Regions from separate parts of the Pseudomonas sp. LBUM1647 genome, predicted to be linked through region 2. Evidence: riboswitches for the same ligand, from Rfam matches in the RefSeq annotation. Region 2 holds a riboswitch; the other holds the start of a gene.

Region 1 (4,386 bases), 1.1 Mb from region 2:
CCACAGTGCGCCGCTCTGAGGTTCCCAGGCTAGCCCGTTTGGATTACGAATCCCCGAGGCGAAGATCCGATGGTTGCCGGTGGCGCGATCCACTTCCCAGATCGCCGCGCGACCTTCTTCCTTGTCCATGCCGTTTTCCGCAACGTTGCTGTTGGAGCCTACCGTGACGTACAGCTTGCTACCGTCCTTGCTGGCGATGACGTTTTTGGTCCAGTGGTGATTCAGCGTGCCGCCCGGCAGGTCGATCACCTTCATCGGCTCTGACTTGATCGCCGTCTCGCCGTTTTCGTAGTGGAAGCGCAGCAAGCGGTCCGTGTCGGCGACGTACAGGTCATTGCCGACCAGGGTCATGCCAAAGGGTGAGTTGAGGTTTTCCAGGAACACCGTGCGGGTTTCAGCGATGCCGTCGTGGTCCTTGTCCCGCAGCAGCGTGATGCGGTTCGGGCTCGGTACGCTGGCGCCGGCACGGCCCATGACTTTGCCCATGACCCAACCACGAACGCCTTTGCCGTCATCGGGTTTGGGTGGTGCGTTGGTTTCGGCCACCAGCACGTCGCCATTGGGCAACACGTAAAGCCAGCGCGGGTGATCGAGGCCTTCGGCAAATGCCGCCACCTGAGTCCCTGTCGCGGCGATGGGTTTCGCACCGTCCGGCCAGCCGATCGCCGGGGCGATGTTCACCGTCGGGATCAGGGTCTTGTTCGGTTCTGGCAGCTTGGGTGACGGGCCGGTGCCGTCGGAGACTTGCAGGCTGGAGGTTTCACCACAGGCGGCGAGCCCTCCGGCGAGCGCGATGACGAGAACGAGCTGAGGCTTGCGCATGCTGATCTTCCCTATGAATGCATTGACCTAATCAATAGAGAAGCGCAGGTGCGCGATGGTTCAACCGGTCAGCCGCGGGCTTCTTTGAACAGCACGGCTATGCCGGGGTGATAGTTGCCGGCTTCGTTGCGCAACTTGCGATAGGCATAGGGGAAGTACCAGGCTACCGCGCAGGTGTGTTCCTTTTGCAGGTCGTCGACCATGTCCTGGAGTTCTTCCGGAGTAGCGCTTTGTTGGGCTTTTTGCGGTGCAACGAACAGGCAGCCGAGTTTCAGGTCGCTGGCGTAGCTGATGCGCTTGGCGTCGCTGGTGATGTCTTGCAAAGCTTGAGTCAGGTTCAGGCTGTTGACGCGTGGCCAGCGTTGAGTGGCTTGAAGGTACGCGCGCTCTTCGCTGGTCGCGATAAACAGGTCGGCGCGGCCATTGCGTTCGCCTTCTTCAGTCTGTTTACGGGTCGGTGTTTGTTGCAGCGTAACCATTTCCGCCATCCAGGCCGCGGCGGAAAGCAGGCTCAGGTTGGCTTTTTCGTCGAACCAGTAAGGCGTGTCGTTATCGCCGCGCACGGCGTTGTAGCGGTCGATACAGTCAAACCAGCGTTCCAGCACCGGGCGCAGGAATTCCAGCTTCGGATTGCTGATGATCATGCCTTGCATATGGCTCACCCTTGTTATTGTGTTGTGAGTTTATGGCTCTTTGATATCACTGCTGAGAGTGTGGCACAAGATTGGCGTCAGATAATTGATCGACGGCAGTTATTCGCTCGCAGGCCGCCCGTCTTCAATTGACGCTCCATCCCCAACCCTCTAACCTTCGCGGCTTGTTTCAGGTGCTCTGTGACCTTGGTCGACAGAGTGAAACAGGGAAGCCGGTGAGTGACTATCTTCAAGCGACGAAGAGTCATGATCCCGGCGCTGCCCCCGCAACGGTAAATGAGTGAAGGCTGCGCCTTGAGCCACTGTGTCGTATGACATGGGAAGGCGCGCAGTCAGGCCAACGCCGCTCATGAGCCCGGAGACCGGCCTGATCCATCCAGCGGCATCACGGTGGGCGATGCCAGGCTTCTTGCCGTCTATTCTTGTGCCTGCCCGCCGTTATCCAGCCTCAACGGAGAGCTCCCCCATGACTGATACCCCCGATCGTGACGAACGTCATCTGGCGCGCATGCTGCGCAAAAAAGCCGTGATCGATGAACGCATCGCCAATTCGCCGAATGAATGCGGCCTGCTGCTGGTGCTGACCGGCAACGGCAAAGGCAAAAGCAGCTCGGCCTTCGGCATGCTCGCCCGGTCCATGGGCCACGGCATGCAGTGTGGCGTGGTGCAGTTCATTAAAGGGCGCAGCAGCACCGGCGAAGAACTGTTCTTCCGGCGCTTCCCGGAGCAGGTGCGTTTTCATGTGATGGGCGAGGGCTTCACCTGGGAAACCCAGGATCGCCAGCGTGATATCGCCGCCGCTGAAGCCGCGTGGGCGGTGTCCCGCGAATTGCTGCGTGATCCGTCGATCGGCCTGGTGGTGCTGGATGAATTGAACATTGCGCTCAAGCACGGTTATCTGGATCTCGATCAAGTGCTCAGCGACTTGCAGGCCCGTCCGCCGATGCAGCACGTGGTGGTCACCGGTCGTGGCGCCAAGCCGGAGATGATCGAACTGGCCGATACCGTCACCGAAATGGGCGTGATCAAGCACGCGTTCCAGGCCGGGATCAAAGCGCAAAAAGGCGTCGAATTGTGAGTCAACCACGTCATTGCCCGGCGGTATTGATTGCCGCGCCGGCTTCCGGTCAGGGCAAGACCACCGTCACCGCCGCGCTGGCCCGTTTGCATCGCAATCAAGGACGCAAGGTTCGCGTGTTCAAATGCGGCCCGGATTTTCTCGACCCGATGATTCTCGAGCGCGCCAGCGGTGCGCCGGTGTATCAACTGGACATGTGGATGGTCGGCGAGCAGGAAAGTCGTCGTCTGTTGTGGGAAGCCGCCGGCGAAGCCGATCTGATCCTCATCGAAGGCGTCATGGGTCTGTTCGACGGTACGCCGTCCAGCGCTGATCTGGCGCGACACTTCGGTGTGCCGGTGCTCGGTGTGATCGACGGCACTGCCATGGCCCAGACCTTTGGCGCACTGGCCCTGGGGCTGGCGCGTTATCAGCCGGACTTGCCGTTTGCCGGTGTGTTGGCCAACCGCGTCGGCACCCTGCGTCACGCGCAATTACTGGAAGGCAGCCTCACTGAAGGTTTGCGCTGGTACGGCGCTTTGTCCCGGGAAACCGGGATCGAATTGCCGAGTCGCCATTTGGGTCTGGTTCAGGCCAGTGAGTTGAACGATCTCGATCTGCGCCTCGATGCGGCGGCCGATGCACTGGCCAGCAGTTGCGAGGTCGCGCTGCCACCAGCGGTGGAATTCGCCGCTCCTGATGTGATCGCTGTCGAGCCTCTGTTGGCCGGCGTTCGAATTGCCGTGGCCCGTGACGAAGCGTTCGCCTTCACCTACGGCGCGAGCCTGGATTTGCTGCGAGCCATGGGCGCCGAGTTGCTGTTTTTCTCGCCGATCCGTGACACGCAATTGCCGGAGGCAGACAGTCTTTATCTGCCGGGTGGTTATCCCGAATTGCACCATGTGGCGCTGTCACAGAACACCACGATGCTGGCCGCCATTCGCGCTCACCATGCGGCGGGTAAACCGTTGTTGGCCGAGTGCGGTGGCATGCTTTATTTGCTCGATTCTTTGACGGATGTCGAAGGTACTCGTGCTGAACTGGTCGGCTTGCTGGCCGGTGATGCGGTGATGCAAAAGCGTCTGGCCGCGCTGGCATTGCAAGCGGTGGAGTTGCCGGAAGGTTCGTTGCGCGGCCACACCTATCACCACTCGCTGACCAGCACCGAGCTTGAGCCGATTGCTCGTGGCCTGAGCCCTAACGGTGGGCGAGGGGCAGAGGCGGTTTATCGTGAAGGGCGGATGACCGCGTCCTACGTGCACTTTTACTTCCCCTCCAATCCATCGGCGGTTGCCGCGCTATTTGCGCCTGACCAAAACCCTGTGGGAGCGAGCTTGCTCGCGAAGAGGCCATGACCGACAACGCATTTTCCGAGGCCGAACGCGAAGCAGTTTATCGAGCCATCGGCGAACGCCGCGACATGCGTCATTTCAGCGGCGGCACCGTCGAGCCCGAGTTGCTGCGGCGCCTGCTCGAAGCCGCTCATCAGGCGCCGAGTGTCGGCCTGATGCAGCCCTGGCGGTTCATCCGCATCAGCGATCGAGCCCTGCGCGGCAAGATCCAGTCACTGGTGGAAGAAGAACGCATCCGCACCGCCGAAGCCCTCGGCGAGCGCACCGACGAATTCATGAAGCTCAAAGTCGAAGGCATCAACGACTGCGCTGAGGTGCTGGTCGCTGCGCTGATGGACGATCGCGAGCGTCATATCTTCGGCCGCCGCACGATGCCGGAAATGGATATGGCCTCGTTGTCCTGCGCGATCCAGAACCTCTGGCTGGCCTCCCGCGCTGAAGGGTTGGGCATGGGCTGGGTCTCGCTGTTCGAGCCGCAAGCGCTGGCCGACCTGCTGGGTTT
Region 2 (4,386 bases):
CTCTTCGCCGGCGGGCATCGCGGTTTTGTCGGCATAGCGGGTCAGGATCACGCTTTGCGACACGTCCGGTAACGTCAGTTCCGCACCCAACAGTGCCGCGCAGGCCGCCGTGGCCGTGACGCCGGGAATGATTTCAAACGGGATGTCGAGTTCGCGCAGGTAGCGAATCTGCTCGCCAATCGCGCCATAAAGACTCGGATCGCCGGAGTGCACCCGGGCCACGTCCTGGCCCTTGGCATGGGCAGTCTTGAACAGTTCGATGATCTGTTCCAGGTGCAGTTCGGCGCTGTTGACCACCTGTTCGGCGCGATGGCCTTCCAGTACGGCGGCGGGCACCAGGGAGCCGGCATAGATGATCACCGGGCAGCTGCGAATCAGCCGTTGGCCTTTGACGGTGATCAGTTCCGGGTCGCCGGGACCTGCGCCAATGAAGTAGACAGTCATCGTCGGTTCCTGTGAGAAAAAGGGGCTGGGCAAGGCTTCAGATGAAGATTGCTCATGATCAAAGACGGGGATTATCGGGGATTTTAGGCGGCGCCGGCCAATGCCAAGGTGGCCTGGGCATATTTTTGTCGTGAAATCAGTAATTTTGCCGGTGCCTGGGCCAGGTGTTCAGCCAGGGCCAGGGCGGCACTTTCCGCGACGCCGTAGCAGCCGGTGCGTTCGAACGCGATGTCCGAGCGATGGCTGAGTTGCGGTTGATAGCCGGCCAGTTGTTCGCTGCTGAAGTACATCAGTGGGAGTGCGAGTTGTTCGGCTAATTCGATCAAGCCCGGTTCTTCGCGCTTCAGGTCGATGCTGGCCAGGGCCTTGATCTGGTGAAGTTCGATTTTATGAGCCTGTAACGCCTGATCGAGCAGCGCCCGCAGCGTGCTGACGGGGCAGCCGCGCTGGCAGCCCAGGCCGACCACTAAAGTCGGCGCTGCGCTGACATCAGTCATGCGTGGTATTGACCATCGCTTTTGCGGCGGAACAACCAGGCACTGATCAGGCCCAGGGCCAGCCAGAATGCCACGTTGGTCAGCTGCGAAGCGATTTTGAACTGAGCTTCCAGGGCTTCCGGAGCCAGCATCGAGTGGACTTCCGGTTGTGGTGCGCCGATCACGTGAGGAACGGCCAGAATTGCCACGCCGAGCACTTTCATCAGCCAGTGACGGCTGAACACGATCAATGCGATGCCGACCGCGGTGGAGGCAGCCGTGCCTATCCACCACATCTGCCGTTGCGCCAAATCAGCGGCGGCAGTGCCCGGCAGCTCAGGCGGCAGACCGAGGGTCGGTGCCAGCACGAACGTCGCGTAACCGGCCAGGCCCCAAAGCAGGCCTTGGGAGGTTTTGGTCGGTGCGCGCAAGGTGTAAAGACCGGCCAGCATCAGCGCGAAACCGACCGCTACCACCAGGTTGCCGCCGGTAGTGGACAGCACGCGCTGCCAGCCATCTTCCGGTTCCCAGGCTTCGGCGTCGTGGGTGTGAGCGGCGACAGCACCCGCGGCGTGTTCGTGGACTTCAACAGCAGCCGGCTCGGATTTTTCGTAAGTCTCGGCCTGCAAAATCAGCGGAGCCACCCAGAAACTTTGTAGCAGGGTCAGCAAAAGGGCGGCCAGCAGCCCGGTGAAACCTGCGGTTTGCGCGATACGCTTGATCATGTCGGCAGGTCTCAATGACACGGGAATGCAGAGCTGTGGCGGGTATCGTGAGCGGCGTTGTGCACCGCTTCGATGTGCGAGAAACCGGCGAAATACACAAGGCATGCGCCAAGGATCGACGCGCACACGGCGGCGGTCAGGCGTTGAGTCAGGGTATTGGTGGTGCTGGCTGTCGTGTGGCCGGTGCTGCTGATGATCGACATGGCGCTTCCCTCTGGTCTGTCAGCGGGTGATATAGAGCGCATGGAAGACCCCTGCGAGTCGGGCACGCAGAGGTTCAAACAGCGCCCGCCCACCGCGGGTTTGTTATTCAGTGATCGTAATGGTCACTTTGTGTTGCGGGCCGGTCTCCGGGCTCACGAGGGGCGCTGGCTTTCGCCTTGACCTGCAAGCATCACCTTCCCATGCCGAACTGCTGGCACAGTGGATCTGACGCTTCGCTCGCTTACCGTTGCGGGGGCAGCACCGGACTGACATGACTTTAGAGTAAAGCACATGATTCACCGGTTTCCCGTTTCACCCTGTGAAGGGCACCCGTAACAAGGCGTGTAGGAGAGCATGGGCGGGGGTTGGGCGTCAATTGGCATGGGTTCTCATCTCGATACCTAGGTGGATACCTGTGGTGAGGGGATTATTGTGGCGAGGGGATTTATCCCCGTTGGGCTGCGAAGCGGCCCCTGCATTCTTTCAGCCACACCGAGTTGTCAGAATCTACGACGGCTTCGCCGCCGGACGGGGATAAATCCCCTCGCCACAGGCAAGCCCCCTCACCACAGGTATCGCAATCAACTTGCGGACATTGACCCGCCCCCACACGATGCGTAGCCTTGCGCTTTCGAGGTTCTTCGGCGTTTGCCGAAGCTAAGAAGGGAACGCGGTCGATGCCGCGGCTGCCCCCGCAACTGTGAACGGTGATGTTCGCTGCCACGCCACTGCAAACCCTGTGCAACGGGTTCGCGGGAAGGCGCAGCGAATGCCAGGCCCACAAGCCTGGCACACCGTCAGCCAGGAGACCTGCCTCGACACAGATTCTCACTACAACCGGGCGGGGTGATCCGGTGGCGAACTCTTCCGCGCGCGCATCCGTCGCAGCGATTGTCGTCCCGTATGCCCGCCACCTTGCCAAAGGGCATCCGATGAAAACACTGGCCAAACTCCCCGTCACCATCGTTACCGGCTTCCTCGGCTCGGGCAAAACCACGTTGCTGCGGCACATGCTCGACAACGCTCAGGGCCGCCGCATTGCGGTGATCGTCAACGAGTTCGGCGAGCTGGGCATCGACGGCGAAATCCTCAAACAGTGCTCCATAGGTTGCACTGAAGAAGAAGCCAACGGCCGCGTCTACGAACTGGCCAACGGCTGCCTGTGCTGCACCGTTCAAGAAGAGTTCTTTCCGGTGATGCGCGAATTGGTCGCCCGTCGCGGCGACCTCGACCACATCCTCATCGAAACCTCGGGCCTGGCCCTGCCAAAACCGCTGGTGCAAGCCTTCCAGTGGCCGGAAATCCGTAGCGCCTGCACCGTTGACGCGGTCATCACCGTGGTCGACAGCCCAGCGGTCGCCGCCGGCACCTTCGCGGCTTTCCCGGACCAGGTCGATGCCCAGCGCAAACTCGACCCGAACCTGGACCACGAATCGCCGCTGCACGAACTGTTCGCCGACCAACTGGCCAGTGCCGACCTGGTGATCCTCAACAAGGCCGACCTGATCAGCCCTGAAGACCTGGCCCGTGTACGCCTTGAAGTCGCAGAAGAACTGCCGCCAGCGGTGAAAGTCATCGAAGCCAGCAGCGGTCGCGTGCCACTGGACGTGCTGATCGGCCTCGGCGCCGGCTCTGAAGAACACATCGACAGCCGTCACAGCCATCACGATCACCACCATGAAGGCGAAGACGATCACGACCACGATGCCTTCGACTCCATCTCCATCGAACTGCCGCAAGCCGACGAAAGCCTGCTGCTGGACGCGTTGACTCAACTGGTGGTCCAGCACGGCATCCTTCGCGTCAAAGGTTTCGCGGCGATTCCGAACAAGCCGATGCGCTTGCTGATCCAGGGCGTGGGCACACGTTTCGACAAGCACTTCGACCGTCAGTGGGGCGCCGACGAAGCGCGTACCACGCGCCTGGTATTGATCGGTCAGGAGCTGGACGCCACTCTGCTTGAAGCGCAATTGCGCGCTGCGCTCAGCGTTTAAGCCATGCACCTGCTCAGGACCCAGCCCGGCGGTTTCGTGTCGGATGACAACATTGCCGACCTTGGACAAACCCCCGCCGAACTGGTGATCCTCTGCAGCGGCGACTCAAGCCTCGCGCTGCTCGCCGAAGCGGCGCAGCAGTTGCCCGACGATTACCCGAGTGTGCGCCTGGCCAATCCGATGCAGGTGCAGAATCACGCGTCGGTCGACTTGTATGTCGACGAAGTGCTGCGCCATGCCAAGGTGATTCTGATATCGCTCCACGGTGGCATCGCCTATTGGCGTTACGGCGTCGAGCGTCTGGTGGAGTTGTCACAGCGCGGCGTGCAGCTGATTCTGGTGCCCGGCGATGACCGCCCGGACCCGGAACTCAGCGAGCTGAGCACGGTGGGCGCGGAAGACCGCGATCGGCTCTGGCAGTTTCTGCGTCAGGGCGGCATGGGCAATGCCCTGGATTTTTTTCGCTGCCTCGCCAATCGTTGGCTGGACCGCGACTACGCCTGGGCCGAGCCGCAAACCCTGCCACGCACGGCGATTTACCAC

Evidence for each region. Region 2 has a riboswitch for cobalamin ahead of ACA059_RS18060 (CbtB domain-containing protein). Riboswitches for the same ligand answer to the same signal wherever they lie in the genome.
Region 1: linked by a shared signal. The riboswitch ahead of cobO (cob(I)yrinic acid a,c-diamide adenosyltransferase) and the one ahead of ACA059_RS18060 (CbtB domain-containing protein) in region 2 are both predicted to bind cobalamin.

Annotation. Positions count from the first base shown of each region.
Region 1 covers NZ_CP166809.1:5,031,480-5,035,865, reverse strand. Annotated here, with positions in the region: gene ACA059_RS23075 (PQQ-dependent sugar dehydrogenase) at 1-822, opposite strand, end outside; gene ACA059_RS23070 (hypothetical protein) at 891-1,475, opposite strand; cobalamin riboswitch at 1,630-1,860, shown strand; gene cobO (cob(I)yrinic acid a,c-diamide adenosyltransferase) at 1,942-2,553, shown strand; gene ACA059_RS23060 (cobyrinic acid a,c-diamide synthase CobB) at 2,550-3,887, shown strand; gene bluB (5,6-dimethylbenzimidazole synthase) at 3,884-4,386, shown strand, end outside.
Region 2 covers NZ_CP166809.1:3,972,460-3,976,845, reverse strand. Annotated here, with positions in the region: gene cobM (precorrin-4 C(11)-methyltransferase) at 1-444, opposite strand, end outside; gene ACA059_RS18070 (cobalamin biosynthesis protein) at 528-941, opposite strand; gene ACA059_RS18065 (CbtA family protein) at 938-1,645, opposite strand; gene ACA059_RS18060 (CbtB domain-containing protein) at 1,657-1,848, opposite strand; cobalamin riboswitch at 1,970-2,198, opposite strand; cobalamin riboswitch at 2,467-2,681, shown strand; gene cobW (cobalamin biosynthesis protein CobW) at 2,782-3,843, shown strand; gene cobN (cobaltochelatase subunit CobN) at 3,847-4,386, shown strand, end outside.